DNA from 2 places in the Solidesulfovibrio carbinolicus genome. Region 1 is predicted to be linked to the other one. Evidence: predicted binding sites of a transcription regulator. Region 1 holds the regulator's gene; the other holds the start of a gene.
What was found. Region 1 encodes HrcA, which represses chaperone genes, less so after heat shock. Its sites were predicted from a motif close to TGTTAGCACTCNNNNNNNNNGAGTGCTAACA; they were not measured.

Region 1 (15,876 bases):
GGCCGTGCTGTTCGGGGCCTCGGGCTCGGGCAAGACCCTGACGCTGCGCGCCCTGGCCGGCCTGCTGCGGCCCGATTCCGGCGCCATCAACGTGGACGGCCGGGTCTTTTTCGATTCCGCCCAGGGCGTGTTCGTGCCGCCCAGGCTTCGCCGCATCGGCTACGTGTTCCAGGACTACGCCCTATTTCCCCACCTCACCGTGCGCCAAAACGTCGCCTTTGGCCTTGCGCCCTTGACCGGGCGGCTCACGCCCCAGGCTGCCGAGCACGTCCAGAATACCCTGGCGCTTTTCGGCATTGAGGGTTTGGCCGATCTGCGTCCGGCCCGGATTTCCGGCGGCCAGCGCCAGCGCGTGGCCCTGGCCAGGGCGCTGGTCTGCGAACCAGCCGCCCTGCTCCTGGACGAACCCTTCTCGGCCCTGGACATTCCCCTGCGCCAGAAGGTGCGGGCCGAGCTGGCCGGCATCCTCTCCCGCCTGGACATTCCGCTGGTCATGGTCACCCACGATCCGGCCGATGTGGCCTTTTTCGGCGGCGAGGTGGTGCGCTACGGCGAAGGCCGGGTCATCGACATCCACTCGGCCGAGGACATGCGCCGCTCCATGGTCAAGGTGGCCTAGGGCCGCCTCCCGCCCTGTTGACGGCCAGCCCGGCCGGGCGTAGCCTGAGCCAAAATTGCCCGGCGATAACGGCCTGTTGCCGCCAGCCGCCGGAAACGGATCGCCATGAGCCTGACCGCCGCCAATCTTGACGCCTCCCTGGCTGTTCTCACCGAGGCCAGCTACCGCCAGGACGCTTCGCTTATTACCGCCCTGGAAGGGGCCGGCTACGTCCAGCTCGACCTTGACGGCGACGGCAACGGCACTTCCACAGCCGGCAGCGCCGCCTTTGACGCCTGGACCACGGTGGCCGGCAATCAGACCGTGGCCATCATCGCCTTTCGCGGCACCGACGACATCAATTATTCCACCGACGGCCTGACCGCCTATCTCGGCAGCGCCGACGCCGCCTACTGGTTCGACACGGTCGGCTACTACGACCAGCTTTCGGCCAAGACGGCCGCCTTTGACGCCGCCGTGGACAGCCTCGGCATCAGCCAGGTCTACGTCACCGGCCACAGCCTCGGCGGCGCGGCCGCCCAGGCCTACATGGCCGCGCATCCCGACGACGCCGACACAGGCTACGCCGCCGTGGTCTTCGGCTCCATGGGCCTGTCCGGCGACGACGCCGGCTATGCCGCCGACGCGCGCATCGTCAATTTCGTCGCGCCGTCGGATTTTTCCACCCAGCTCGGCACGCAAACCGCCGGCCTGACCGTGAGCTTCAGCGACGGCTCGGGGAGCCTCGACTCGGGCCTTGATCTGTCGACGCTGCTGGCCGATCCGGCCTCCTACTTAAGCGTCCACGGCACGGGCCTGTACCTGACCGCCGCCGCCGACTACGACGCGGCCAAAGCCGGCATCCCTTCCACCGAGACGACCACGTTCTTCACGTCCACCGTGACGCTTGGCGGCCTGACCTTGACCGTTTCCCCCCTCGCCTAGCGTCTCTCCTGCCGACCCGACGCCCCCCCCGCCGCGCCCCTTTAAACCTTCTCCCGTTTGGGGGGTCCGGGGGCCTCAGGCCCCCGGCCGCCGGAGGCCTGTTTTCTCTTCTCTTCTCTCTTAAACTACCCGATTTAGGCTTGCCAAAAGGGGGCATTGCGCGCAAATCCGGGAAGTCGCCTTGACATGGCCCCAGGCCGGCACTAGAAAAATCCCAAACTTTGAGGAGATCATCAGACGATGCCCGCCCGCCTGAGTCCGGTCCGCTCGCGCAAACTGTGCGACCTCGTCATCCAGCAGATCCAGGAAAAGATCTCGCTGGGGATTTTTGCGCCTGGCGCCAAGATCCCCACCGAACCGACCCTCATGGCCCAACTCGGGGTCGGCCGCTCCACCGTGCGCGAAGCCATCCGTGTGCTGGTCAGCGCCGGTCTGCTGGAAGTGCGCCAGGGCGACGGCACCTATGTCCTAAGCGGCGCGTCCGGCCAGGAACCCTTGGAATACCGCCTGCGCCGGGCCACGGCCGTCGAAATCCGCGAAGTGCGCCGCATCATCGAGGTGGAAACCGCCCGCCTGGCCGCCGCCAACCGCACCGAGGCCGACCTGGAAACCATGCGCGATTGCCTGGCCCGCAAGAAAGCCGCCGTGGCCGCCGGCGACACCCATGGCTACGTGGCCGCCGACATCGCCTTCCACTCCGCCGTGGCCGCCGCCAGCGGCAACAGCCTGCTGGCCGACCTGTACCGCAGCTTCTGCATGGTTTTTCAGGATTTCCTCGACCACCTCATCGCCGACGTCGGCGTCAACCGGTACCAGGACCACATCCACAACGGCCTCCTCGACGCCATCACCCGCCAGGACGCCCCGGAAGCGGCCCGTTTCGCCATGGAAGGCCTCGACCATTTCACCAGCGACATCAAGGCTTTGGAAGAATAGTCCGGACACTCTTTTTTGCGGTTGACAAACATCAGATGATAAGACAGCAGATGAGCTTGGGCGCGGCGGCAGCCGCCTGAGCGGAGCAGCCCGCAGATAAACAGCAGATGATATGATGGAGTTGCGACGTGGCCCTCCAGGGATGGCTCTCTCCATTCGGGAACGTGGCAGCACAAACATCAGATGATATGACTTGACAGCGCCGGCAGTCGCAACGTCGGCCAACCTGGAGCACCCATGCGCCTTTCCCGTTCCGTCGTCGCCGTGACCCTGTCGGCCTGCCTCGGCTACTGCGCCGTGCTGGCCGACGCCTCGCCCAGCCGCCACGAGGCCCGTGAAGCCAAAACGTCCCTGGCCGGCCTGGGCCAGTTCCTGCCCCGGGTGTCGCCGGCCGCCTCGGCCGTGGTGACCGCCCGTGCGGGCTTCCGCGAGCTGCGCGACATCGTCCAGGCCTCGGCGCTGATGCACGACTCGCGGCCTTCGGACGAAGCCGCCCGCCAGGCCCATGTGGCCCTGTGGGCTGCCCTGGAAAACGACTTGCGTCCGGCTCCGGCCGACATCGGCCCCGGCCCTTCTGGCCTGTTGCCCGGCCAGGACTGAGCCGACCGGTCCGCGTCGCCCATTCGGGGCAGGTCCCGGCCTGTCCTGGGCAGCACCCAGTTTTGACGGCGCCATGGCGCGTAACTGCCGCCTGACAATATCTCTCGGCTCCAAGGCCGCCCCGCCCACGGGGCGACGGCCGGCGCGCAAGCCGCGGCGCGCCGGCCCCCCCCTTTGAGGGACGTGCTTTCGCCCGCTCCTGCTCCAAAGGCAAAACAGTCGTGATTTCCGCAAGATGCCGGGCATTTTCCGGCCTCTCCCTTGACACCGGACCATTCGGTTGTTACCCGTTTGGCACTCGAAAGCCACGAGTGCCAAACGGGGACGCGCCATGCCTCTTGCCGAACGCGAACGGGAAGTCCTGACCACCATCATCGAAGCCTACGTCGCTTCGGCCGCGCCCGTGGGTTCCCGCATCGTGTCCAAGCGCAGTTCGCTGGGGCTTTCCGCCGCCTCCATCCGCAACATCATGGCCGACCTCACCGAGGCCGGCTATCTGGAGCAGCCCCACACCTCGGCCGGCCGCGTGCCCACGGCCAAGGCCTTCCGGCTCTATCTCGACCAAGTCATGCAGGTGGCCCCCCTGGGCGAAGACCAGATGCGCCGCATCCGCGACAACCTCACCTTGGCGGGCCTTGAGATCGACGACGTGCTGCGCCAGACCTCGCGGCTGCTGTCTGGCCTGTCGCTCCAGGTGTCGGTGGTCATCGCCCCCAATCCGGCCGGCGCGCGCTTTAAGCGCATCGACTTTTCCCTGCTCAACCCCGGCCTGGTCATGGTCATCCTGGTGCTTCAGGGCGGGCTTGTGCGCAAGCGCGTCATCGAGACCACCCCGGACGTCACCGCTGACGATCTGGTCGTTTGCGCCAATTACCTGAACCATCTCTTTACCGACCGCACCCTGGCCGAAGTCCGGGCCAGCATCGTGCGCGAGATGGACGAGGCCCGCCGCTCGCTCAATGCCCTGTGCCTGCGCGCCCTGACCATGGCCCGCTCGGCCTTCGAGCAGGAGCGCGCCCCGGCCAGCGAAGTCATCGTCGACGGCACGCCCAACATGCTGGCCCAGCCCGAATTCACCGACGCCGAACACATGCGCGAGCTCATGCGCGTCCTGGAAGAGCGCACGATTTTGCTCGACCTTCTGGACAAAACCGTAAACGAGCTTAAAACGGTCATCATACTCGGCGACGAGTCGGATCAGGCCGCCCTGGCCGATCTTGGCGTCATCACCGCCCCGTATGGGTCGGGATCGCGCGCCCAGGGCGCCATCGGCCTCATCGGCCCCCTGCGCATGGATTACGCCCGGCTCGTTCCGGTGGTGAACTACACCGCCGGGGCGCTCACCCGGTTGCTCGATCGGCACTATTAGCCTCGACCCGTCCGCGACCGCCCAGGCCTGCCTGGGCTTTTCGTCGCGCCCAAACGTTTGTTGTGGAGGAATCATGGTCCCTGAGGAAAAACTGCCAGACGCCGAAACCGCCCCCGAAACCCCGGCCGAGGAAACCCCGGCCACCCCGGAGGACACCATCGAACGCCTGCGCGCCGAACTCGCCGCCGAAGCCGACAAGCGCCTGCGCGCCCTGGCCGAGACGGAAAATCTGAAAAAGCGGCTTATCAAGGAAAAGGAAGATTTCCAGAAATACGCCACCGAAAGCTTGGTCTCGGAGCTTATCCCGGTGCTGGACCATCTTGATCTGGCCCTGGCCCATGGCCGCGGCAACGAAGCCTGCAAGGACTTTGTCGTCGGCGTGGACATGACCCGCAAGGCCTTCATCGACATCCTGGCCCGCCACGGCGTCACGGAATTCGGCGCGGTCGGCGAAGCCTTCGACCCCGAGACCCACGAGGCCATCGGCGTGGCCAGCGTGGCCGGTCTGGCCGAGGACGCCGTGGCCCAGGTGGTCCAGCGCGGCTACATGCTGCGCGGCCGGCTGCTGCGTCCGGCCAAGGTCATGGTCAACAAGGCGCAATAAATCGTTTTTTCGCGGCTGCCCCTTTACTCGCCGAAAACGGGGCTTATATAGCACTCGTTCGAGAAATACCGCGCCGCAAGGCACAAGCACATACAGGCAATGATAAGGAGGAAAGGCTGATATGGGTAAAATCATCGGGATCGACCTCGGGACCACCAACTCCTGCGTTTATGTCATGGAGGGCAAGGACCCGAAGTGCGTCACCAACCCCGAAGGCGGACGCACCACCCCGTCCATCGTGGCCTTTACCAAGGAGCGGCTGGTCGGCGAAATCGCCAAGCGCCAGGCCGTGACCAATCCCGAGCGCACCATCTTCGCCATCAAACGCCTCATGGGCCGCCGCTACGACGCCCCCGAGGTCAAGCATTGGCTGGAGCACTGCCCCTACAAGATCGTCGAGGGCCAGGGCGGCGACGCCTATGTCGAGGTCGAGGGCAAGAAGTACAGCCCGGCCGAGATCTCGGCCATTATCCTGGGCAAGCTCAAAAAGGACGCCGAGGCCTATCTCGGCGAGCCCGTCACCGAAGCCGTCATCACCGTGCCGGCCTACTTCAACGACGCCCAGCGCCAGGCCACCAAGGACGCCGGCCGCATCGCCGGCCTTGAGGTCAAGCGCATCATCAACGAGCCCACGGCCGCGTCCCTGGCCTACGGCTTCGATAAAAAAGCCAACGAGAAGATCGCGGTCTTCGACCTTGGCGGCGGCACCTTCGACATCTCCATCCTCGAAGTCGGCGACAACGTCGTCGAAGTGCGCGCCACCAACGGCGACACGTTCCTTGGCGGCGAGGACTTCGACCACCGCGTCATCAGCTATCTGGTCGACGAATTCAAGAAAGAGAACGGCATCGACCTGTCCCAGGACCGCATGGCCCTGCAGCGCCTCAAGGAAGCCGGCGAAAAGGCCAAGAAGGAACTGTCCACGGCCATGGAGACCGAGGTCAATCTGCCGTTCATCACGGCCGACGCCTCCGGTCCCAAGCACATGATGGTGAAAATCACCCGGGGCAAGCTCGAATCCCTGGTTGACGACCTGGTCAAGCGCACCGTCGAGCCTTGCCGCAAGGCCCTGGCCGACGCGGGCCTCAAGGCCTCCGACATCGACGAAGTCGTGCTGGTCGGCGGCATGACCCGCATGCCCCTGGTTTCCAAGACCGTGCAGGAGTTCTTCGGCAAGGAGCCCAACCGCTCGGTCAACCCCGACGAGGTCGTGGCCATGGGCGCGGCCATCCAGGGCGGCATCCTGGCCGGCGACGTCAAGGACGTGCTGCTCCTCGACGTCACCCCGCTGTCCCTGGGCATCGAGACCCTGGGCGGCGTGTTCACCAAGCTTATTGAGCGCAACACCACCATCCCGACCCGCAAGAGCCAGGTGTTCACCACGGCGGCCGACAACCAGCCCTCGGTGTCCATCCACGTGCTCCAGGGCGAGCGGCCCATGGCCAACGACAACATGACGCTCGGACGCTTCGAGCTCACCGGCCTGCCGCCGGCGGCTCGCGGCATCCCCCAGATCGAGGTCACCTTCGACATCGACGCCAACGGCATCGTCAACGTCTCGGCCAAGGACACCGGCACCGGCAAGGAGCAGTCCATCCGCATCACGGCCTCCTCGGGCCTGTCGGAAGCCGATATCCAAAAGCTCATCAAGGACGCCGAGTCCCACGCCGAGGACGACAAGAAGAAGCAGGCGCTCATCGAGATCCGCAACCAGGCCGACACCCTGGTCTACACCACCGAGAAGTCCCTGGCGGAACTCGGCGAGAAGATCGACGGCGTCACCCGGGGCGAGATCGAGGCCAAGCTCAACAACGTCAAGGAAACGCTCAAGGGCGAGGACGCCGACGCCATCAAGCGCGCCACCGACGACCTGTCCCAGGCCTCGCACAAGCTGGCGGAAAAGCTCTACCAGCAAAAGGCCGAAGAGGGCGGACAGCCCGGCGGTCCCCAGGCCGGCGCGGCCGGCGGACAGCCGGGAGCCAAGGCCGGCGGCGACGACGACGTGGTCGACGCCGACTACACCGAAGTGAAATAACGACCAGTCCCGCGCGGGCTTGCCTTCGCCGGCCATTGCGCGTATCGAAAAGCCTGACCCGTCCCCGGACGGGTCGGGCTTTTTTTGTGCCCTCACGCCACGGCGGCCCGGCCGCCAAACCCCGGTTCGCCCAATGAACGTCACGACCACGCATCGCTTCTTCGCCCCGCGCCTGGTGGCCGGGCTTGTCGCCTGTTTCCTCGCCGCTTCGCTCGCCGGTTGCGCCGGGAGCTTTTTCGGTTCTTCCCAGCCGGCTCCCGCGCCGACGCCGCCTCCGCCGCCTGTGGTCCAGCCCGAGCCGACGCCGCCGCCCAAGCCGGCTTTCGCCAATTCCATCGCCATGCTGCTGCCCCTTGGCGGCCCGTTTCGGGAATTCGGCGGCCGGGTGCAAAAGGGCGTCAAGGCCGCTCAGGAGCAGCTGGAAAAAGCCGGCACGCCCCTGGATGTCCACGTCATCGACGCCACCCAGCCGGGCTGGCTCGACGCCGTGCGCAACCTGCCCCCCGAGGTCACGGTGGTCGGCGGCCCCATGCACCGGCTGACGCTCAAGGAACTCGAAACCGCCGGCATGTTGCCGACCCGCGTGTTTGTGGCCTTCATGCCCTCGCTCAATGAAGCCCGGGAAGGCGTGGACGCCTGGCGCTTTTTCCCCAGCGCCGAGGACGAGATCGACGCCCTGTTGCGGCTGGCAGGCGGCGACTACGGCATCAACCAGTTTGCCGTGTTGCGTCCCGGCGACCGCTACGGCCAGACCATGGGCGACGCCTTTGCCCTGGCCGCTTCCAAGATCGGCGCGCAGATCACCGCCACCGGCGTCTACAATCCCCAGGACCCGGCTAGCTGGGAAACCGCCGTGGCCGACATGGTGCACACCAGCGGCGGCCGCCCGGGCTTTGGCGCGGTGTTTTTGCCCGACGAATGGGCCAGGGCCGACAAAGTGCTGCCTTCCTTTTTCAAAAACCGGGTCGAGGATCTGCTGATCCTCGGGCCGCAGCTGTGGACCGAGGCCCTGTATCGGGCCGCCGCCACCAAGGCGCAAATAAACATCCAAAACTACCGTCTGGCCGTGTGCCCCGGAGCCTGGTGGCCGGAAAACCAGGGCCAGGCCACCCAGCAGCTCGTGGCCGCCATGCGCGCCCAGGGCGTGGAACATCCTGACATGTGGGAGGCCGTGGGCTTCGATTTTGCCCGCATGGCCGCGCGTCTGGGCCGCCTGCCCCAGGGCCTGCCGCCCCAGGACGTCAGCGCCCGGCTGGCCCAGGCCGTCAACGGCCTGGACTTCAGCATGGCCCCGCTGTCCTACGGCCCCGACGGCAAGGCCCATGTGGCCATGTATCTCTTTAGGCCCTCGGTCACCGGCCCGGTGCTGCTTGATCCCGAAGGCTTCCGCCAGCGCTTAAACGCCATCCGGCAAAAGGCGCTGGAGAATCCGGCCCCGGAAAACGAGCAGTCCTATTCGCCGGTCCAGCCGGTTCCGGGGCAGGCTCCGACCGCGCCCGGCCAGCCCGGCGTTCCGGCCCAGCCGAGCCAGCCCGTCCCGGCCCAGCCCGCACCGGCCGCGCCGGTCCCAGCCCATCGCCAGGCGATTTCGATTTCCCAACCCCAAGGATAACGACGTCATGCACATCTCTTCCGAAGACGCGGCCAAGGTGGCCAAGCTGGCGCGGCTGCGCCTGGACGACGACAAGCTCGAACGTTTCGCCGGCCAGATGGACGGCATCCTGGCCTACATGGAAACGCTGGGGTCGGTGGACACGGCCGGCGTGGAACCGCTGTACAGCCCGGTGACCCACGAAACGCCCATGCGGGACGACGTGGCGGCCAAGGCCTGTTCCCGCGACCAGATCCTGGCCAACGCCCCGGCCACCGACGGCCAGTTCTTCATCGTCCCCAAGATCGTGTAGGCGCGGGGCGGCTTCGCCCCTCCACATATCACGCGACGCCAGCCAGCCCGGCCTTGACGGCCCGGCGGCGGCCTTGAAGGGTTTTTCCATGTCCGACATCACGACCCTGTCCCTGACCGAAGTACGCGACAAGCTCGCCCGCAAGGAACTCTCCGCCGTCGAGGCCACCAGCGCCTGCCTTGCCCGTATCGAGGCCACCGAGCCGAAAATACACGCGCTGCTCCACTACGACGCCGAGGCGGCTCTCGCTGCCGCCAAGGGCCTGGACGCCGCCGGCCCCAATTCCGACCAGCGCCTGTGGGGCGTGCCCGTCCTTATCAAGGACGCCATCTGCGTCAAAGACGCGCCCACCACCTGCGGTTCCAAGATCCTGCAAAATTTCACGCCCTTCTACGACGCCTCCTGCATCGAGAAAATGCGCGCCGCCGGTGCCGTGATCCTGGGCAAGGCCAACATGGATGAATTCGCCATGGGGTCGTCCACGGAAAATTCCGCCTACAAGGTCACGGCCAACCCCTGGAACCTGGGCAAGGTGCCCGGCGGTTCCAGCGGCGGGTCCGCCGCCGCCGTGGCCGCCGGCCAGTGCTTCGCCGCCCTGGGCACCGACACCGGCGGCTCCATCCGCCAGCCCGCCGCCTTTTGCGGCACCGTCGGCATCAAGCCCACCTACGGCCGCGTCTCCCGCTACGGACTGGTGGCCTACGGCTCCAGCCTCGACCAGATCGGCCCCCTGACCCGCACCGCCGACGACGCCGCCGCCGTCCTCGGCGTCATCGCCGGCCACGATCCCAAGGACTCCACCTGCGCCCCCCGCGACGTGCCCGACTTCGAGGCCGCCCTGGCCGGTGCGGCTGATCTGGCCGGGCTGACCATCGGCCTGCCCGACGAATACTGGGGCGAAGGCGTGGACGCCGAAGTGCGCGACGCCTGCCGGGCCGCCGTGGATACGGCCAAATCCCTGGGCGCGAATGTCGTGCCCGTGTCGCTGCCCCACACGCCCTACGCCGTGGCCACCTACTACATCGTGGCCATGGCCGAAGCCTCCTCCAACCTCGCCCGCTTCGACGGCGTGCGCTACGGTTACCGCGCCCCCGAAGCCCAGTCCCTGGAGGAACTCTACGAACTCTCGCGCTCCAAGGGCTTTGGGCCCGAAGTCCAGCGCCGCATCGTGATCGGCGCCTACGTCCTCTCGGCCGGCTACTACGATGCCTACTACCGCAAGGCCGCCCAGGTCCGACGCCTCATCCGCCAGGATTTCCTCACCGCCTTCGAAAAATGCGACGTCATCTGCGGCCCCACCTCGCCCTTCGCCGCCTTCACCATCGGCCAGATGAGCGACGATCCGCTGCAGATGTATTTGAGCGACATCTTCACGATTTCCCTGAACCTCGCCGGCCTGCCCGGCCTATCCATGCCCGTGGGACTGGGCGCTGCCTCGGCCATGCCCATCGGGATGCAGCTCTTTGGCCGCGCCTTCGATGAAGCCACCATCCTGCGCACGGCCAAGGTCCTCGGCAACGCGCTGCCACTGCTGCCCAGGCCGGCGGCGGTGTAAAAGAAGCGGAAGAAGATGAAGAATGCCTCCGGCGGCCAAAGGGGCTGAGCCCCTTTGGAAACCCCACCTGGGTGGCCAGGGGCCACGGCGTCGGTAAAGAAGAGATGGGATTCCAAAGGGCGGCAGCCCTTTGGCCGCCGGAGGCTTCCCCCCTGATCATCCCCCAACCATCCATCACCCCATGCGCATAGCCGTCGCCGTTTCCGGCGGGTCGGACAGCCTGCTCGCCCTGGGTCTCCTGCGCGCCGCCGGCCACGACGTCGCCGCCCTGCACGCCCATTTCCTGCCGCCGGGCGACAAGGCCTTGGCCCTGGCCGAGGCCATCGACGCCCAGTGCCGCGCCCTTGGCATACCCTTTGCCGCCGTCGATCTGTCGCGGGAGTTTCGCGACCGGGTCATCGATCCCTTTGCCGCCGCCTACGCCGCCGGGCGCACGCCCAACCCTTGCGCCGCCTGCAACCGTGACATGAAGTTCGGCCTGCTCCTGGACGCCGCCCTGGCCCAGGGAGCCGAGGCCATCGCCACCGGCCACTTCGCCCGCATCAAACAGACGCCGACCGGGCCGGCCCTTTTTCGCGGCGCGGACGACAGCCGCGACCAGAGCTATTTTTTGAGCCTCGTGCCGCAACATGCCCTGGCCCGGGCCGTCTTTCCCCTGGCCGGCCGGCACAAGGCCGAACACCCGGCCGCCCTGGCCGCCCTTGGACTGACCCCGCCGCTGCCCAGCGAATCCCGCGAAATCTGCTTCGTTCCCGGCGACGACTACCGCGCGTTTCTGAAGGATCAGGGCTTCCCCCTGTCCGGCCCCGGCCCCATCGTCCTGGCCGACGGCAAGCGCCTGGGCACCCATCAGGGGCTCTGGCGGCACACCATCGGCCAACGCAAGGGCCTGGGCATCGCCTACAGCGAACCGCTCTACGTCATCGACAAGGATCCGGTCGCCAACGCGCTTATTGTCGGCGTCAAGGCCGCGCTGGCCGCGACGCTCTGCCGCACCGGCCCGGCCAATTGCCTCGTGCCGCCGGAGCACTGGCCCGAAGCCGTCCTGGCCCAGACCTGCTACCGCATGAAGCCTCGGCCGGCCGCGGCTCGGCTGACGGCTGACGGCGGCCTCGACATCATTTTTGCCGAACCCGTCGCCCGCCCGACCCCGGGACAGGTGGCCGTCCTCTACGACGCCCACGGCCGGGTGTTGGCCGGCGGCGAGATCATTGCCGCCCCCGGCCTTGTCATCCCGGAAAACCTTGGCTAAATGGCCTTGACCCCGCACCACGGGGTCCGGGAACCATCCTCCATGCCGACTACTGACAACCGCCGCCTGTATTGGCTCCTTCTGGCCGTCCTGCTGGTCGCGGCCGTTTGCCTGCGCCTGCTCCATCTGGGCGATCCGTCCTTGTGGTGGGACGAGTTCATTACTCTTGGCACGGCCCTGCTGCCGGTCAAACGGATGCTCCATACCCTCTCCGTCATCGGCCCATCGGATTTCGGGGGCGAGTTTTTTCCGCCGCTCTACCACCTGATCACCCGGGCCGTGCTGACCGTCACCCACGACGACACGGCTCTGCGCGGCATCAGCGTCGTGGCCGGCACGGCCACCGTGGCCGTGATGTACGGCTTTGTCGGCGAACTCTTCACCCGCCGGGCGGGCCTTTTCGCCGCCGCCCTGACCACCTTTTGCGTCTACCACATCCACTATTCGCGGGAACTTCGCCCCTACAGCCTCTTTACGCTGCTGGGCCTGCTGTCGCTGTGGACGCTTTACCGCGCCCTTAATCGGGGAGGGCTGGCCAACTACGTCGCCTACGCCGCCGCCACCACGGCTATGTGCTACAGTTCGTCCATGGGCACCACCAACATCGGTGCGCAGGGGCTTTTCACCGCCTATTATCTCCTGCGAGGCCTCGTTTCCCGCGAGCTGACCCCGCGCCGGGCCCTCCACAAAGGGCTGGCCCTGGCCGCCTGCGTGGGCGTGGTCGGGCTGTGCTTCCTGCCCTGGCTGCCGGCCTACCGCAACATCTTCGCCTTGCTGCGCCAGGAAAAATCCCCGGGCATCCCGGAGGGGTTTGTCGTCAGCGTGTTGACCGAATTCTTCGCCTATGCCGCGCCCAAGCGGGGCTTGCCCTGGCTGCCTCTAGCGCTCGCCAGTCTTGGCGGGCTGGGCGTTGCCTTGGCCAAACCCCGCCTGCGGCCGGGCCTCGTCTTACTGGCCTTTTTTGCGTTTATGCCCGTGGCCGCCTTTCTGCTGGCCGGCACCCAGCTCGAAATCAGCTCGCGCTACGTGTTCAACGCCTTTTTCGCTCTGCTCGCCCTGGCCGGGCTTGGCCTGGACGCCGGCCTGAACAGGATCGCCGATTATGTCGGCCTTACGCCGTCACGGCGCGCCCTGACCCTGCCCCTGGCCGGTCTCGGCTGCTGTCTGCTCCTTTGCGCCATGGATCTCTCCACCCTGCCGTCCTATTACCGCCGCGAGACGTCATACAACAAGGAACTGGCCGACTATCTGGCCTGGAACAAGAACAACGTCGACTATCTTTTTCTGCAAAGCAACAGGAACCCCAAGCTCATTACCAACTGGTACCTGCCCAGCGTCTACAAGACCCTGGCCCAGTATCAGCCCAAGGGCTACAAGCGGGCCTACCACGTCATCCAGAGCGACTTGAATCCGGCCATGAAACCCTTTCCCATGCACAAGGTCGCCCGGTTCATGGATTCCGCCGTCTACCGTCTGGGGCTTGTGAGCGCCGCCCCGGTGGTGCTTTTCCCGGACGCGGCCGGAAACGCCGTCTATGCCGACACATTCGACGACTACCGCTTTTACGCCGATTGCGAGGAAGCCGACAACATCGCCCCGGAAAGCCGCTACCACACGCTCACCCACTACGATTACGAGCGCCCGGGCCACGTCCTCTACCGTTTCGTCGCCGCCCCGGGCACGGCCTACGCCGCCGGCCGGCTGTCCCTCGACTTCTCGGCCATTTTCCTGGAGGGCATCCCGTCCGATTCCCGGGTGACCATCGCCCTGGCCGTCGGCGACGGCCCCTTGGTCCCCCTGGAGACCCTGACCGGCGACGCTTTCCTCGGGCCCGACGGCAAGCTCGTTGCGCCCAACTACGAAAAACGCCGTTTCATCCACCGCGACTATCCCCTGTCCCAGGCCATTACCGGCGCGTCAACCCTGCGCCTTCGCATCGACTACGGCCCGGTGGCCAATCCCGGCGTCATTGAGGTCAACGGCCTGGAACTGGCCGCCACCCTGACCGGCCGCCCGGCCAACGCCGATCCGGCCCAAAGTGCTTTGGAGCGCGTGGCCGCCAACAACGCCCTGGCGGCCTGGAGGCCCGGACAGACCCGTCTGGACGCCGCGCTCTACGCCTTCCCGACCCGGCCGGGCATCCCCCAGGGACCGGCCAATCCGGCCGACGCCCTGCCCGGCTTCCTGGCCGAACACCCCAGCCTCGAACCGGTTTTCGCCATCCCCGGACCGGACGGCAAGCCGGCCTACGTCCTCTACGATCCGGCCCTGGCCCGGCCCTTCCTCCCTCTGGCCGCGGATCGACCGGAACGCCTCCTGGAAAATGACGCCGCACCGACGGAATTCGCCTCCCTCAAGCTCACGGGCGCGCTCAACCGGCCAAAGCTCGCCGTGGCCGGGCGCGGCCTGGACATCGGCGTCCTGGCTCCGTCGCCCTCGACGCTGCTCTTGACGCGCTCGGGCCTCGGCGTGTTGCGCTTCGAGCCGAGCTTTGCCCGGGAAGCCGAAGCCCTGGCCGCCTTTCCCCTGGCCTACAACATCCGCAAAAACGCCGACGAGGACTGCCTGGCCTGCCGCGACGCCGCGCCCTGTTCGCTGACCGTGCCGCTGAGTTCGGCCTATCCCATCACGGCACTGCGCATCCTGTCCTACCCGCGCATCTTCGCCGACAAGGCCGGCAAGAACCGGCTGACCGTGGCCTTTTCCGAAGACGGCGCGAAGTTTACAACGCTCGATACCCTGGCCAGCAACCGCAGCGGCCACTGGGAAGGCCTCATGGTACGCCGGATTTCCGTCCTGCGTTTCACAAAGCCCATCCACAACGGTTTCGTGCGCTTCGATTTTTCCGGCCCGGGCGTGCAACTGTGGTCGCGAGACGACACACCCATGCGCATCGAGGCTGTCCTGGACACGTCCGCCTTCACCGGCCTGCCGGCCCCGGCCGGCTCCTTTGCCGTCGAACTGCTCCATAACGGCGGCCAGCCGCTTTCCCTTTTCCTCACGCCCGAACTCCTGCCCTACCGGCCGGACCTCCAGGACAATTACTAATGCCGCTTGACGGTGAGCCCGGCCAGGAGAACAACGCGTGAGCCGCGCCCTGACCAAGGCGCTTAGCAGCCAGTGGGCGGCCACCCTCTACGCCGCCGCCGTGTCCGTGGGGCTGACCTTCCTGCTCGGCCGCGTCCTGGGTCCGGCCGGGTTCGGCGAATACTCCTACCTCCTCACCCTGGGGTCGCTTTTCGCCATCCTGCAGGACGGCGGCTTTTCCACCCTGGTCTTTCGCGAAACGGCCAAGGCCGGCCTGTCCCCTGTTCCGGGTCGGCCGTCGCTTTTGTCCCTGGCCTTGGGTCACCTGTTGGCCGTGACGCTGCTCGGGCTTTGCCTGATCCCGCTTTTCCCGCACGGGCAACGCCTGCCCCTGGGCGCGGCCGTGGTCTACTACGCCCTGTTTTGCGCTTCTTCGCTGGTCTCCTCCGAACTCAAGGGTCACAACAATTTCGCCGCCGAGGCCTTGTGGCGGGCCGTGGTGCGCACGGCCACGGCCCTGGCCGCCGGGGCCGCCCTGCTTTTCCCCTCGCCCGGCCCCCTGGCCGTCTTCGCCGGTCTGGCCGTGGGCCAGCTGTTGGCCCTGGCCACGCCCTACGCCCGACCGCTGCTGACGCGGCCCAAAATCGGCCTGTACCGCGACGTCTACGCCCCCTGCGCCGCGTTTTTGTGCATCTCGGCCGCCACCACCATCTATTTCCGCTGCGACATCGTGCTGCTCAAGTTCCTCACCGGCGATGACGCCACCGTCGGCAACTACGCCGCCGCTTACCGCCTCATCGAAGGCGTCATCATGCTGGCCACGCCCCTGGCCCACGTGTTTTTCCGCAAGCTGCGCGTGAGCCTCGACGACCAGGGCGCCTTTGGCCGCTCCTTTCGCCTCATGCTCGGCGTCATGATCGCCCTGGCCGTCGCCGCGACCATAGGCGGCCTCATCCTTGGCCCGTTTATCCTGCGTCTGGCCTTTGGCGACAAATACGCCGCCGCCGAGCCGCTTCTGGCTTGGCTGCTGGCCTCGCTACCCTTTATCCTG
Region 2 (15,876 bases), 2.0 Mb from region 1:
GCCGGCGAGGTGGAAGGCGTGGCCCTGCCCCAACACCCGGACTTCACCGACCTGCGCCTGTCCCCGGCCGCGCTGCTCGAAGGCTTTGCCCGGCGCGGCTGGCGGGCCGTTTTGGCCTGCCAGTTCGCCGGCATCCTGACCGAACCCGACCGGGCCGCCTTCGAAGCCGCCGCGGCCACGGCCGGGACGCGCCTGCTGCTGCTGCACACCGTGGGCGACGCCATGGCCGGGGGCATGGCGCACTTTGCCGCCGTGCGCTGCGCCCGCCTGGCCGCTGCCGCTTTTCCCAAAAACGCCGCCCAGCTCGCCCTGCTGCCTATGCCCATCCTGGCCGCCGGCCCACGCCAGGCCCTGTACGAAGCCCTGGTCCAGGTCAACCTCGGGGCCACCCATGTCCTGGCCCGGCCCGGCTACGCCGACCCGTTCCCCCAAAACGGCTCCCGGTTCTATCCCGAGCAAGCCGTCCCCGAACTCCTGCGCGCCCACGCCGCCGAAGCCGGCTACACCGTCCTCGAAGCCCCGGCCATGGCCTATGCGCCAAGCCAGGGCCGCTTCCTGCCCGCCGCCTCCCTGGCCTCGGGCGAGGCCGCCCCGGCCTTGGACCAGGAAGACATCCGCCGTCGCCTGGCCTTTGACCAGGACATCCCGGCAAGCTTCCTGCTCCCCGACGTCGCCGCCGAGCTGCGCCGGGCCTTTCCGCCCCGCTCCCGCCAAGGGCTGGCGCTTTTTATGACCGGCCTGTCCGGAGCCGGCAAATCCACCCTGGCCAAACTGCTCTATGTCGCCCTCATGGAACTGGCCAGCCGACCGGTCTCGCTCCTGGACGGCGACATCGTGCGCCGTCACCTGTCAAGCGAGCTCACCTTTTCCAAGCAGCACCGGAACTTGAACATCTCCCGCATCGGGTTTGTGGCCAGCGAGATCGCCAAAAACGGCGGCATCGCCATCTGCGCCCCCATCGCGCCCTACGCCGCCGGACGCCAGGCCGCCCGCGACCTCGTCGCCCCACACGGCGGCTTCATTGAGATCCACGTGGCCACGCCCCTTTTCGTGTGCGAACAGCGCGACCGCAAGGGCCTGTACGCCAAGGCCCGGGCCGGCCTCGTCACCGGCGTAACCGGTCTCGACGATCCCTACGAAATCCCGGAAAACCCCGAAATCCGCCTCGACACTACCGATATCGACCCCTCCGAGGCCGCCCAGGAAGTGCTTCTCTACCTTGAACGCGAAGGCTATCTGGGCTAACCCCAGGCAGCCGCCACAGCCGCAAAGGAGGCCCGCCATGTCCGAACGCTCCAGCACCATGCTCGACACCGCCGCCTACGTCGAAGCTCTGGATTTCGCCCGCGGCCTGCGCGCCCCGGGCAAGCCCCTGGAATTTCCCGACTACGCCGAATACGTGCGGCTGGTTGCCGAGCGCGCCGCCCTGGACCTCGACGTCTACGAAGGCGACCGCCACGACTTCGAGGAGCTGCCCGAACCCTACGAACTGGCCTACCTCACCGCCCGTCTCGAACGCCTGCGCGATCGGATCAAGGCGGAGAAAGATATTAATGTTGGTGAGTTGTAAGAGATAAGATGCCTCCGGCGGCCGGGGGCTAAGCCCCCCGGACCCCCTGATTGGGGGGGGGCGGAGCAAGTTGCGGCGGTCGTTCGTCGCCGCTGTGGATGTGTTTACCGGACGGCGTCCGAGAGGTGCTTGATGCTTGCCGCCACTGATTCGTTGCCGTTTGGCGTCGCGCCGCGCCAGGCCCAGGTCCTGGCCGGCCTGGACTGCCTGGCCCGGGCCATGCCCCAGGCGCTCATCCTCGAAGGCGGCACGGCCGACGAACGCGCGGCCATGGCCATGTGGCTGGCGGCGCGCCTCAACTGCGGCGCGGGCCGTCCGCCCTGCGGCGTCTGCCCCATCTGCATCCAGATCCGCGACTTCGTGTTCAAGGATTTGCTTTATTTCGACGGCGGCCTGGAAACCATCAAGGTGGCCGACATGCGTGAGGTGCGCGCACTGGTCGGCGAACCGCCGCGCGGGGCCGGCTGGCGGGTGGTCATTCTGGCCCAGGCCCAGGCGCTGACCGACGAGGCCGCCAATGCGCTCTTAAAAGCCATGGAAGAACCCCGGCCCGGCAACGCCTTCGTGCTGCTGACTCCCCAGCGCGAGCGGCTGTTTCCCACCCTGGTGTCGCGCTCCTTCGTCCTGACCCTGGCCTGGCCCGACGCCTCCCGGCCCCTGCCGGCCGGCAGCGAGGACGATCCCTGGCCCATCATCGACGCCCTCTACGCCTTCTGGCGCTCGGGCCGTGGCTGGTTCACCGGCGTCAAGGGCCGGCCGTCGCGGCTGACGGCCGAACGGGTCCTGACCGAACTGGCTCGGGAGCTGGCCGCGTGTCTGGCCGGCCGGACCGACACGCCCCTGGCCGGCCGCCTGAGCGCCTGCGGGGAACCCGACGTGCCCCGCCGCCTGGATCTGCTGTTGGCCGAATGCCAGGAGGCCCTGGTGGCCCAGGTCAACCCGGCCGTGGTCCTGGACAGGCTGGCCACCCGGGTCTATCTGTGGCTTCGCGGGTAGAGCGCCTGGGAAGGGTAGCCGACAATTTCAAAGCGCCGCCAAGGCAGGTCGGCCGTCTCCCCGAAAACGCAGGCTTCGTTGTGCACGACCAGCCGCAGATACAGCCGGGCGCACGGAGCTTGGCGCAGATCGATTTCCGAAAGCCGTCCGTTTTCAAAGCCGGCAGCCCCATCTCCGGCGGAGTCCGAGACGAACTGCAATTGTTCGTAGCGCGTCCCATCCCGTGACCAGGCCAGTTGCACAAAGCCGTTGACCGGCGGAAACACCCGCCGAAACAGCGTGACCGAGACCATGTCCAGGGGCATGTCGGCGTCGATGCGCACGACGAGTTCCCCGGTGGGCTTGCGGCGCAAATCGGGCCGCAACCCGTTAATATGGTTGCCGCCTTCCATGGTGACGTCGAAAAAGGCAAGGTTGTCGCTGCGGACCGGAACCACGGTCATGGGTCCTTCCCGTTCGGCGGCGATGCCCTGGGGCGAAAAACGCAGAATGCGGACAATAGGGTCGGCATAGGCAAAAGCCTCTGCCGCCGGATCGACCCGCAACCGCCCGGCCTGGTCGTACCCCAAGGATTCGGCCAGGAGCTTGGCCATGACCGTATGCCCGTGAACGTTGGGGTGGTTGTTTTTCGGGGTAAGGTAAAACAAGTCGGGATTGTCGCCGGACATGGACCGCAGCACCGTGGTCATGTCGAGGACGGGAATGCCGGCGGCCCGGCACGCTTCCACCAGGGCGGCCCCGGGAGCATTCTTGTTTTCCCGCATTTGGAGCACGTCCGGCGCCAGGAACAGCAGAAGCTGGGCTCCGTCGGCCCGGACCGCGTCGCGCAGTTCGAGCAACGCCTTGCGGTAGTTGTCCCAAAACCGCTCCATGGCCGGCAGACTGGCGGCATCGAGCAACGCCGCCTTGTCGTTCAGATGGCGCTTTTCTTCCGGCGTGGCCTGGAGATGATAGGCCTTGAAGGGACCGGAAGCGGCCGGCGAAGGACCGCCCGACGACGGCCGGTTGCGCAAGCCGTCCATAAGCCAGGGCACCTGGGCCTCGAACCAACTGATCAGGACGCGCTCGACCTTTTCGCGCCCAAGCCCCTGGTCAAAAGGATTGTACCGGCCGCCCTGGCGCACCTTGAGATCCTCGCGAAAAAAAGAGCCGGCCATGGCTTCCAGGTCATTGGCGTAGAATTGGACAATCACCAGATCCGGGCGCAATAAGCGCCCTTTTTCACGGTAATAGGAGAGTTCGTCAAAGATATCGTAGAAGGGAACCCCGGCGTTGACGACCGAGACCCCGCGCGCCGGAAAACGTTTTCGCAGATAGGTTTCGAGCAGAGCGGGATAGGCTTCGCGGTCGGCCACGCCCACGCCGTAGGTAAAGGAGTCGCCCAGGCACAAGACGCGCAAGGGATCCGGCGTATCGGCCGCAGGCCCGGTGCGCCGCCAGCCTTCGGCGTCGATGCCCACGGCATAGGGCAGGCCAGGTATCTCGCGGGCAACAACCGAGAGCCTGGGTTCAAGGTCGCCGAGCACATTGGCGTAAGCCCGCGGCTCCACGACATCGGGCGGCGTGGTGTCCGTCAGCGCCCAATAGCCGTGGATTCCCAGGTGCAGCAATAAAAAGGCGAGAAACACGGCGCACGACGCCCAGGCGATGGCGCGGTCGCACCAGTGGGCGGCAGGAATGTCCCGCATACGGCCTGATACCCGCCATGGGCGAAAACGGCAAGCGCCCGGCCGCCGTGCATACGGCAGCCGGGCGCTTGGATGAAGTGGTGAGGGGAAGTCGCTATTCGGCGGCTTCCTTTTTCTTTTTCTTGGGCACGCCCTGGTAGGCCATGGTCTGCTTTTCCGTGGCCACGGGGCGATGCTCCTTGGACATGGACAGGCAGCCGGTGGGGCAGACGTCCACGCACACGCCGCAGTACACGCAGCTCATGGCTTCGCAGGTCCAGGTGCCGGCCTTGTTGTCCACGGCAATGCACTGGGACGGGCATTTGATCATGCAGGTGCGGCAGAAGATGCACTCGTCGATGTTGATGTGCAGCGTCCCCCGAAACCCCTCGAAATGGCCCCGCACGGCAAACGGATAGAGCCGCGTGGAGCTTTTGGAGAAGAGGTTCGCGACGACGTTCTTGGTCATGTTGAACATGGCAGCGCGCTCCTTGTTTACCGTTCGGTGCAGCTGATGCAGGGGTCGATGGAGAGCACGATGACCGGCACGTCGGCCAACTCGCAGCCCGGCAGCATGGCCAGAAGCGGCGGAATGTTGGCGAACGTCGGGGTGCGGATGCGCACCCGGTCCATGTGCTTGGAGCCGTCGGCCTTGAGGTAGTACATGAGTTCGCCGCGCGGCTGCTCGACCCGGGTGACGGTCTCGCCCTGGGGCTTGCCCTTGACCTTGGCGGCGATTTCGCCTTCGGGCAGGCGGGCGATGGCCAGGCGGACGATGTCCAGGGACTGGAGGGTCTCGCGGAAACGCACGGCCGAGCGGGCGTAGGAGTCGCCGTCGTATTCGACGATGGGCTCGAAGCCCAGTTCGCCAAAGGCGGCGTAACCGGTCTGGCGGGCGTCCTGGGCCCAGCCGGAACCGCGCAGCATGGGGCCCACGGCCCCAAGCTGGTAGGCCTGGTCCTTGGAGAGCACACCCTTGCCGCAGCAGCGCTTTTTCACGGTGTAGTCGTTAAGCATGGTGGAGCTGAGCTGACGGATCTCCTTCTCGGCGATGGCGACCTGCTCTTCGATCCACTTGCACTGTTCCGGGGTCAGGTCACGGCGCACGCCGCCGATGACGTTGACGGAAACCACGACGCGGTTGCCGCAAGTGGCTTCCATGATGTCCATGATGCGTTCGCGCACGCGCCAGAACTGCATGAAAAGGCTCTCGAAGCCGAAGCTGTCGGCAAAAAGGCCCAGCCACAGCAGGTGGGAGTGCACACGGTGCAGCTCGCCCCAGATGGTGCGCAGGTACTTGGCGCGACGCGGCACTTCCACGCCCATGATCTGCTCGACGCCTTCGCAGTAGCACAGGGCGTGCAGGCAGGAGCAGATGCCGCAAACGCGCTCGACGATCTGGATCATCTGGTTGAAGTCGCGGACTTCGCAGAGTTTTTCCAGCCCGCGGTGGACGTAGCCCAGGGTGGGCAGGGCCTCGACGACGATTTCGTCCTCGATGGTGAGCTTTAAGTGCAGCGGCTCCGGCAAGACCGGGTGCTGCGGGCCGAACGGCAATATAGTACGGGCCATATGCTTCCCTCTTTAAGACTGTTTTTCGGCCACGCTGACCTTGCAGAACGGCATGGCGCGGACTTCAGCTTCAAGGTACAAGGCCCCGCCGAAATCGAGGACGATGTCGGAGAAGCAGATGCCGAACTGGTCGCGGATCTCGTTTTCGATGAGCAGCGCGCAGAAGTACACCGGCGAGATGCTCGGCACCACGGTCTCCTTGGGGATGGAGAGCCGGTAGTGCTTCATGACCAGATCTTTGTCGTAGTGATACAGGATTTCGAAGCCGGCCTCGCCGCAGTCCACGGCGGACATGGTGACCTGCCGCCAGCCGTCGTCAAAGCACTCCTTGGCCACGGCGGCGACTTGATCGAGGCTCAGAGGTATCGTTTCCAGCACGGTAATCTCCTGGAAATCGGGGAAAACCCCGGTTGCATCCGAGTTCTCGGCAACCCTTAGGCGGTCATGCCGAGCAGTTTCTTCACTTTTTCCAGGGCCGCCACCACGCCGTCGATGATGGCCTCGGGGCGGGCCGGGCAGCCGGGCACGTACACGTCCACGGGGATGACCTTGTCCACGCCGCCGACGACATTGTAGGCTTCGCGGAACACGCCGCCCGAGCAGCCGCAGGCGCCGATGGCGATGACGGCCTTGGGGGTGGGCATCTGGTCGTAGATGTTTTTGAGCACGTGCTTGTTGCGCTGGTTGACGGTGCCGGTCACAAGCAGCACGTCGGCGTGCTTGGGGTTGCCGATGTTTAAGATGCCGAAGCGTTCAATGTCGTAAAGGGGCGTGAGGCAGGCCAGCACCTCGATGTCGCAGCCGTTGCAGCTGCCGCAGTCGAAGTGGACCACCCACGGGGATTTGATGCGTCCCTGATTGATCAGATTGCCTAACATGGCGTGCTCTCTCTTTTGGCTTCTCGGTGGTTATTGGGCATAGAGCCACAGCAAGTTGACCACGGTGAGGACCAGCCCCATGCCGACGGCGGACTTGAGCATGACCCGCCAGGTGAGGCGCGCCGTGACGTTGTCCACGATGATTTCGGCCATGTAGGTCAGGGCCACGAGCACGATCATGCCGACAAAGCTGGTGGACCAGAACAACGCGCAGATGCCAAGGACCAGGATCACCTCGTACCAGTGGGCGATCTCGATCATGGCCAGGTAGGGCCCGGAGTACTCGGTGTAGACGCCGCGCACCAGTTCCTGGTGGGCGTGGGCGCTGGCCGAGATGTCAAAGGGCGATTTGCGCAGCTTGATGGTGAGCGCGTAGCCAAGGACAATGAACATCAGCGGCAGGTCATACAGCATGGGCCGGCTGAGTTCAAAGACCGCGCTGACCTTGAAGCTGCCGGTCACCATGGCGATGGAGGCAAACACGAGGATGAGAAGCGGCTCGTAGGCCAGCATCTGGAGCAGCTCGCGCTGGCCGCCGATCTGGCTGTAGGGCGACGGCGAGGCCAGGGCGCCCATGACCAGGAAGACCGCGCCGATGGTCAGCACGAAGAAGATGAGCAGCAGGTCGGAGCCGGTGAAGAGCAAGACCACGGACAGGGCCGCGCCCACGAGGTAGACGTAGGCGCAAAGGGCCTGCCAGGTGTTGACCAGCATGGGCTGTTTGCCCAGGAGCTTGAGCACGTCGTAGATGGGCTGCAGGATCGGCGGGCCGTAGCGGGACTGCAGCCAGGCGGTGATGCGGCGGTCCACGCCGGTAATGAGCGCGCCGAGAATCGGGGCCGCGACCAGGGCCAGGACGGCGAGAAGGATTTTGGTCATCACAGGGCGCCTCCAAAGAGCATGATCACCAGCACGGCCAGGGCGATGACGTTGATCCACTTGGAGAGCATGGCCTCTCCAAAGAACTGTTCCAGGTAGTAGTTGCCGGACACGGCCGTGACGTTCTGGCCAAGGGGGCCAAGGAAGCCGGGCTTGCCGTCAACGGAGGTCTGCTCGCCGCACATGTAGGGTCCAACCGCCTGGGCGGCCGTGATCTTGCGGGTCTGGCGCAGGGCGAAGAAAAAGCCCAGGCCAAGCAGGATAAACAGCGGATAGACCAAAAAGACGCCGGTGGACGATTCGAAGTTGCCAAATCGCAGCACGTAGGGCGCGGTCTTGTAGTACATGGTCACCACGGGAGCGACCAGGCCGTTGTAGACCAGGGGCGAGAAGAAGCTCAACACCACGGCCAGGCCGGCCAGGAGGTAGAGCGGTCCCCGGATGGTGCTGTCCTGGGCTTCGGGAGCGGCCTTGGCAAAGGGCGTGGCCAGCATGAGGCCGGCCCAGCGGCACCAGAAGAGCACGGTGACGCCCGAACCCAGGGCCAGCATGATCATGAGCAGGAACTGGCCGTGGGCCGACTCGATGGCCATCCACTTGGCCATGAGCATGCCAAAGGGCGGCAGCATCATGGTCAGGATGCCGATGACGGCGACCAGGGCCGTGCGGGGCATGCGGGCGAACAGGCCGCGCATGTCCTCGATGTCGCGGGAGCCGATCTTCTGTTCGATGGCCCCGACGCACAGGAACATGAGCGCCTTGGAGATGGCGTGGAACAGGATCAGCAGGATGGCCGCGGTGATGGCGGCCGGGGTGTTGATGCCGGCGCAGGCGATAATGAGCGCCAGGTTGGAGATGGTGGAGTAGGCCAGGATCTTCTTGCCGTTGGACTGGCCGGCGGCCAGGCAGGCCGTGGCCAAAAACACGAAGCCCCCGAACAGGGCCACGAAGTTGCTGAAGTAGGTGCCGGCGTAGATCGGGGCCAGGCGCACGATGATGTAGACGCCGGCCTTGACCATGGTCGAGGAGTGGAGCAAGGCCGAAACCGGGGTGGGAGCCACCATGGCCCCGGTGAGCCAGCTCTGGAACGGGGCCTGGGCGGCCTTGGTCATGCCGGCGAAGACCAGCAGGAACATGGGCACGAGGATGGCCCCGCCGGCCACGGCGAATTCCGGTCCGCGAGCCAGGATCTCCTGGAGCGACAGGGTGCCGGTGACCTTGTACAGGAGCATGACGCCAAACAGGAAGGCCGTGCCGCCGAGCACGTTCATCCACAGGGCGCGTTCCGCGTTCTTGCGGGCGATCTCGGTGTCGTCATGGCCGATGAGCATGAACGAACACAGCGTGGTGCATTCCCAGAAGAAGTACATCCACAGCATGTTGTTGGCCAAAACCAGGCCGTTCATGGCGCCCAGGAACAGGACGATGAAGAAGAAGAACTGAGGCTGTTTCGACGTGGTCAGATGCAGATGTTCCTCGTGTTCCTTCATGTAGCCGATGCCGTACACGGCGATGAGGGAACCGACGATGGACACCACCAGCACCATGACGAGGCTGAGGTCGTCCGCGAAAAAGGCCGGCGTCGCGCCGTGGTCCTTGATCATGAAGAAGTCGAACCAGATAAGTCCGACGATCTGGGCCACGGTGAGCCATACGATGATCTGGTTTTTGCGTTTCAAGCCGACCAGCAACACCACGCCGAGGATCAGGAAGTCACCAAGGGTGACCAGTGAACCCCATAGTGGCGCCGGCGACATGATAAACGCGCCGCCCCGAAGCATGGCCAACGACGCGAGTATGAGCACTCCCGCCGTGGCGACCAGGATGACCTTGCGCACGTTTTGCTCTCGCAAAACGAGCAACACGGCTGCGACCAAAAATGGCAGCAGCACCGTCACAAAGACCAGCGTGTCGAGCATAGGCACCTCGATAAAAAGGTTAGGGGACCGCCTGGGACACACGCTCCGCCTCCGCCGCGAGGCAAAACCATCCGCTAGCAACGCGGCCGCCTGCTATTAAATGGTTCTAGGCCCCTGTGGAGAGAGCGTCAAGTTTATGCGGTTTACTGGAAAATGCCACCCGCCGCAACAGCGTGATTCCTTTCACAAGGGTCTCTTGCGTCCCAAAAACCGCCCAAAAGGCCTCCTGAAACAGCAGACCATCTGCCATCTGCCCGCTTTCATCCAAAATCCTTCAATATATAAGCTACTTGTTTTGGAGATGAAATTTGCGCGGCCGCCAAACTTTTTTCGAGCCGCCCCCTTGCCTTTCACGACAATGTGTTTAGATAGTTTCCCGCCGGCGCTGGCACTCGATGCAAGCGAGTGCCAGCAGCCAACCCATCCGCCAAAAACCATGGAGGTTATTGTATGAAGCTCAAACCCTTAGGCGATCGTGTGCTGGTTAAGCGTCTCGAACAGGAAGAAGTCACCAAGGGCGGCATCATCATCCCTGACTCGGCCAAGGAAAAGCCCATGAAGGGCGAAGTCATCGCCGTGGGTCCGGGCAAGCTGGCCGAAGACGGCAAGCACCTGAAGATGCATGTCGAGAAGGGCGACCTCGTGCTGTTCAACAAGTACGCCGGCACCGAGATCAAGGTCGATGACGAAGACTTCCTCGTCATGCGCGAGGACGACATCCTGGCCGTCATCGAAGCCTAGGGCTTCGCGCCTTATTCGCTCCAACCATTCCGTATTCTAGCGCAAGGAGAACATACATGGCTGCCAAAGAAATTCTTTTTGATTCCAAGGCCCGCGAGAAGCTGAAAAGAGGCGTCGACAAGCTGGCCAACGCCGTGAAGGTCACCCTTGGACCCAAGGGCCGCAACGTCGTCATCGAGAAGTCCTTCGGTTCCCCGATCATCACCAAGGACGGCGTGACCGTGGCCAAGGAGATCGAACTGGAAGACAAGTTCGAGAACATGGGCGCCCAGATGGTCAAGGAAGTCGCGTCCAAGACCTCCGACATCGCCGGCGACGGCACCACCACCGCCACCATCCTGGCCCAGGCCATCTTCACCGAAGGCGTCAAGCTCGTGGCCGCCGGACGCAACCCCATGGCCATCAAGCGCGGCATCGACAAGGCCGTGGCCTCTGTCGTGGCCGAGCTGGAGACCCTGGCCAAGCCCACCCGCGACCAGAAAGAGATCGCCCAGGTCGGCACCATTTCCGCCAACTCCGACGCCACCATCGGCAACATCATCGCCGAAGCCATGAACAAGGTCGGCAAGGAAGGCGTCATCACCGTCGAGGAAGCCAAGGGCATGGAAACCACCCTTGACGTCGTCGAAGGCATGCAGTTCGACCGCGGCTACCTCTCCCCCTATTTCATCACCGATCCCGAGCGCATGGTGTGCGAGCTCGACGAGCCGCTGATCCTGATTAACGAGAAGAAGATCACCGCCATGAAGGATCTGCTGCCCGTGCTGGAGCAGGTCGCCAAGATGAGCCGCCCCCTGCTGATCGTGGCTGAAGACATCGAGGGCGAGGCCCTGGCCACCCTGGTCGTCAACAAGCTGCGCGGCACCCTGCAGGTTTGCGCCGTCAAGGCCCCGGGCTTTGGCGATCGCCGCAAGGCCATGCTCGAAGACATCGCCACCCTGACCGGCGGCCAGTGCGTGTCCGAAGACCTGGGCATCAAGCTCGAGAACATGACCCTGGCCGACCTCGGCAAGGCCAAGCGCGTCATCGTGGACAAGGAAAATTCCACCATCGTTGACGGCGCCGGCGACGGCGACAAGATCAAGGCCCGGGTCAAGCAGATCCGCGCCCAGATCGAAGAGACCACCTCCAGCTACGACAAGGAAAAGCTGCAGGAGCGTCTGGCCAAGATCGTCGGCGGCGTGGCCGTCATCAATGTCGGCGCGGCCACCGAGACCGAGATGAAGGAAAAGAAAGCCCGCGTCGAAGACGCCCTTAACGCCACCCGCGCGGCCGTTGAGGAAGGCATCGTTCCTGGCGGCGGCGTCGCTCTCGTGCGCTGCGTCAAGAGCCTGACCGGCATCAAGGCCGTGGACGACGACGAGCAGGCCGGCATCGAGATCGTGCGCCGCGCCATCGAAGAGCCCCTGCGCCAGATCTCCGGCAACGCCGGCTTCGAAGGCTCCATCGTCGTGGCCAAGGTGCGCGACGGCAAGGACGGCTTCGGCTTCAACGCCGCCACCGGCGAATACGAAGACCTGATCAAGGCCGGCGTCATCGACCCCAAGAAGGTCACCCGCATCGCCCTGCAGAACTCCTCCTCCGTGGCCGGCCTGCTCCTGACCACCGAGGCGGCCATCGCCGAGAAGCCCGAGCCGAAAAAGGACATGCCCCCGATGCCCGGCGGCGGCATGGGCGGCATGGGCGGCATGTACTAGCCGACCCGTTTCCTCCAAGTTACCGTCACGGGGGCCGCGCGCTGGCGCGGCCCCCGTTTTTTTGCGGCGGTCATCCGGCCTGCGGCGCTGGCCCACAGGCTCGCCCGGCGCCCTTGTTTGCCTTATCCCGGCTTGCGCCCGACAAAACGCAGACTGGCCACCTTGCCGGCCACGACATCCGCGAAATCCACCCCGCCCAGCGATTCCAGGGTCTCGGACAGGGCCTCGCCAAACAGCGCCCGCAACTGCTCCGCCGAATAGACCAGCCGCTCCGGCGCGGCCACATCAACCAATCCCGCTCCGGCCAGCCCGGCCAGATAGGCCGCCTCGGAAATCGCCCCGGACACGCAGGCGGCATGGCCGGCCACACTGGCCAGTACGGCCGGCGGCAGATCCTCGGCCACGATGTCCGAAATGGCGATGCGCCCGCCCGGCCGCAGCACCCGGAATATTTCGGCAAATACCGCCGCCTTGTCCGTGGACAGGTTGATGACGCAGTTGGAAATGACCCAGTCCACCGAGGCATCGGCCACAGGCAGGGCCTCGATATGCCCCTGGCGCACTTCGATCACGGAATCAAGGCCGGCCCGGGCAATATTCTCCCGGGCGGCGGCCAGCATGGCTTCGGTCATGTCCACCCCGACGACCTTCCCGGTCGGACCAACCCGGTCGGCGGCGATAAGCAGATCAAAGCCGGCCCCGGACCCCAGATCCAGCACGGTCTGGCCCGGTTCCACGCCTGAAAAGGCCAAGGGATTGCCGCAACCGAAAGACGTGGCCGCGGCCTGGACGTGTTGCTCGCGTTCCGGGCCGTAGCCGGCCAGCTCGATAAGCGTGCCGCCGCCCGCGCCACAGCAGCCGGACCCGCCGCAGCAACCGCCCCCGCCGCCTTGGCTCGCCGCTTCCAACGCCTTGGCATAGGCTGTGGAAATAGCCGCGCGCAGTGCATCATTTTCCATACTTGCCTCCCGCTTCGGTTGCACAACACCTCCCGCCGCTCCCGCCGGGGCTGCCTGTCCCGCCGCCCGAGCGGGCCGGACAGGCGTCGATGGCGTCGGCCAGGGCGCGAAGTCCGGCGGCCAACGCGCCGAGGTTCGGCCGATAGGCCACGTCCCGACCGCGTTTCTCGACCGACAGAAGCCCGGCCTCCTTGAGCGCCTTCAAATGCCGCGAGACGCCGGAGAAATGGATGCCGCAGCAATGGGAAGCCTGGCTGACGGTGAGCGGCCCATCGGCTCCGGCCACCCGGGCCAGGATGGCCAACCGGGTTGGGTCGCTCAAGGCCTTGAACACCTCGGGCCGCACATGTCGGCAGAACCCGCTGAAATCGCCGCAAGGGAGCGTGTCGTTGTTCATGGCCCATACATATGCACGCTTGCGCAACAATGCAAATGTCTTATTGCCCCAGCCGGGCCCGGTCCGGCGAAAGCCCCGAACCCGCCTTGCCCCGCCCCGTCGCCATGCGTTAGGCTGTCCCCAGATCCGGAGGCCCCATGCCCGACGCAAAAGACGCTCTCCCTGCCGCGACCCCGGTCCCGGACGCCCGGCCCTACGACCTCACCAACCCCCAGGTCCTTCTCGCCTGGCAGCGCAACCACCTAGCCAACGAACGCACCTTTCTGGCCTGGTGCCGCACCGGACTGGCCCTTTTCGGTTTCAGCTTCGTCATCGAGCGCTTCGACTTTTTTATCCGCCAGCTGCAAAACGTGCCCATGTTCGAGGGCATGGCCCACAAGCACCTGCACACCGAGACCGTGACGCTGTCCACCTTCGGCGTGGGCGTGCTGGTCATGGTTGTGGCCGTGTGGCGCTTCTGGTACATCCGACGCTGCATCAACACCGGCGCCAAGACCTTTTCGCCGATCCCGGACATCGTCTTCACCGTGGCCGTGGTCGGCATGATCCTTGGGCTTTTTTCCGTGTTTTGGCATCTCATCATGCAGTGACCGCCAAGGAGGCAGCCGCCATGCGTTTCGCGACCGCCGCTTTCGGAATCATCCTCGCCTGCTGCCTGCTGTGCCCGGCCAACGCCCCGGCCGCTTCGTCCACGCCGCCGAAATACGCCCTGGCCCTGGCCGCCAGTGCCGCCGGCCGCCTCGACGACGCCCTTTTGGCCGTGGAGCAAAGTGCCAAAAGCCTTGGCGCGGCCTACAAGGAACTCTACCGGGCAACGCCCACCATGGTCCCCGAGGCCCGCAGCCGGCTGCTGCAAAGCTACGCCGTCAAGGACGGCACGGTGGCCTTCCGCGACCTCCAAGGCCCCTGCGGCCCGGACCCGGCCGCCAAGGCCCCCTGCCAGTCCCTCTATTTCTACGACGGCGAAAACTTCTCCGACAATCTCTTCCGGGAGCTGGCCGCCCTGGACAGCCTCGCCCCGGCCATGGCCGCCGCCTACGGCGCGCTGCCCTACTCCTGGGTCTACCTGACCACCCCGGACCAGGGATTCGCCATCTACCCCAACCTGCCCCTGGTGGAGGCCGTCAACAATTATAAGCCCACGGACAAGGACTTTTACACAGCCGCCGATTTCGCGGCCAAGGCCTGCGGCTGGCAGTCGCCCTACCTCGATCTGGCCGGGGACGGCATGATGGTCACGGTGTCCTGCCCGGTCTACGACGGCGAAACCGTGCTTGCCGTGTCGTCGCGCGACGTCACCATCAGCCAGCTTTCCGGCCGGGTCATGGCCGATCTGGCCGCCATCCCCGGGGCGCGGGCCTTTCTGATGAACCGGCGTGGCAAGGCCATCGCCGTCAGCGACCCCAGGCTGGCCGCCGCCATCGACGCCATAAACGCCAAGGCCGAGGAGGCCGTGGTCTACTTCCGGGCCGACCGGGGGCTGGCCGCCATGGGCCTGGACAAGGCCGAGGATTCCCCCGACGACGCCCTAAACGCCATCGGCGAGGCCGTCATCGAACGGGCCGAAACGGAAAAGAAGTGGCCCATGGCCTTTGTCTCGGGCAAGGACATGGTGCTGGCGGCGCGCCTTCGCGCCACAGGCTGGCATCTCGTGCTGGTGATGCCGCAAAAAGCAGTCAATTAATTGAAAGAAAAAGCATTTCCCCACGGGGGCAACTTGCGCGCCCTGGCCGCCGAAGCCGGGCGCGACCCTTCGGACATTCTCGACGCCTCGGCCAGCATCAATCCCCTCGGGCCGCCGCCCTGGCTGCGCGACGTGTTGAGCGCCGCCGTCGCCGACCTCGTCCACTACCCGGACCCGGACTGCACGGCGCTCCTTGAGGCCGCCTCGGCCCGCTACGGCGCACCAGCCTCCCATTTCGTGGCCGGCAACGGCACAAGCCAGCTCCTTTTCGCCCTGCCGCGCTGCACCGGCCTTGCCCGGGCGGTCATCCCCTCCCCGGCCTACACCGACTACGCCGTGGCCTGCCACAAGTCCGGCATGGACGTGCGCCGGCTGCCCGGCTCGGAATTCGACGGGTTTGCCCCCCAGCTCGACCGCATCGAGGCCGTGCTGCGCTCGCCCTCCCTGGTGGTCATCGCAAGCCCGGCCAACCCCACCGGCGTCGTCACCGAGGCCGGGGCCATCGTTGAGCTGGCCGGCCGCCATCCCCAGAGCCTGTTTCTGATTGATGAAGCCTTTGCCGATTTCGTGCCCGGATTTACGAGCCTTGCCGGCGAGGACCGGCCCCACAACGTGGCCGTGCTGCTTTCGCTCACCAAAAGCTTCGCCGTGCCCGGCCTGCGCCTGGGGCTGCTCGCCGCCAGCCCGGATCTGGCCGACTGGGTGCGCCGCACCCTGGCCCCGTGGTCGGTGGGAACGCTCCCCCAGGCCGTGGGCCTGGGCGCCCTGGCCGACACGGCCTTTCTGGAAGAGACCCGGGCCGCCCTGCCCGGCCTGCGCCATCGGCTGGCCGAGGGACTGGCCGGCCTTGGGCTGACGGTCTTCCCGAGCCAGGCCAACTTCCTCCTGGCCCGGCTGTCGCTTTCCGGCCCCAACGC

Region 2: groES (co-chaperone GroES) is a predicted target of HrcA. The motif match lies at 9,865-9,895, and genes of this name have one in related genera.

Annotation. Positions count from the first base shown of each region.
Region 1 is NZ_CP026538.1:1,790,907-1,806,782, reverse strand. It holds gene C3Y92_RS08035 (ATP-binding cassette domain-containing protein) at 1-619, shown strand, start outside; gene C3Y92_RS08030 (alpha/beta hydrolase family protein) at 725-1,543, shown strand; gene C3Y92_RS08020 (FadR/GntR family transcriptional regulator) at 1,784-2,479, shown strand; gene C3Y92_RS08015 (hypothetical protein) at 2,717-3,079, shown strand; gene hrcA (heat-inducible transcriptional repressor HrcA) at 3,411-4,448, shown strand; gene C3Y92_RS08005 (nucleotide exchange factor GrpE) at 4,522-5,052, shown strand; gene dnaK (molecular chaperone DnaK) at 5,174-7,087, shown strand; gene C3Y92_RS07995 (penicillin-binding protein activator) at 7,221-8,699, shown strand; gene gatC (Asp-tRNA(Asn)/Glu-tRNA(Gln) amidotransferase subunit GatC) at 8,707-8,991, shown strand; gene gatA (Asp-tRNA(Asn)/Glu-tRNA(Gln) amidotransferase subunit GatA) at 9,080-10,546, shown strand; gene mnmA (tRNA 2-thiouridine(34) synthase MnmA) at 10,728-11,798, shown strand; gene C3Y92_RS07975 (glycosyltransferase family 39 protein) at 11,841-14,846, shown strand; gene C3Y92_RS07970 (oligosaccharide flippase family protein) at 14,884-15,876, shown strand, end outside.
Region 2 is NZ_CP026538.1:4,314,034-4,329,909, forward strand. It holds gene cysC (adenylyl-sulfate kinase) at 1-1,245, shown strand, start outside; gene C3Y92_RS19285 (exonuclease V subunit alpha) at 1,283-1,570, shown strand; gene C3Y92_RS19290 (DNA polymerase III subunit delta') at 1,703-2,566, shown strand; gene C3Y92_RS19295 (SGNH/GDSL hydrolase family protein) at 2,545-4,254, opposite strand; gene C3Y92_RS19300 (4Fe-4S binding protein) at 4,349-4,711, opposite strand; gene C3Y92_RS19305 (hydrogenase large subunit) at 4,729-5,805, opposite strand; gene C3Y92_RS19310 (NADH-quinone oxidoreductase subunit C) at 5,818-6,183, opposite strand; gene C3Y92_RS19315 (NADH-quinone oxidoreductase subunit B family protein) at 6,240-6,683, opposite strand; gene C3Y92_RS19320 (respiratory chain complex I subunit 1 family protein) at 6,714-7,562, opposite strand; gene C3Y92_RS19325 (NADH-quinone oxidoreductase subunit 5 family protein) at 7,562-9,481, opposite strand; gene groES (co-chaperone GroES) at 9,932-10,222, shown strand; gene groL (chaperonin GroEL) at 10,279-11,919, shown strand; gene C3Y92_RS19340 (methyltransferase domain-containing protein) at 12,042-12,878, opposite strand; gene C3Y92_RS19345 (ArsR/SmtB family transcription factor) at 12,868-13,275, opposite strand; gene C3Y92_RS19350 (YidH family protein) at 13,413-13,865, shown strand; gene C3Y92_RS19355 (PDC sensor domain-containing protein) at 13,886-14,959, shown strand; gene C3Y92_RS19360 (cobyric acid synthase) at 14,960-15,876, shown strand, end outside.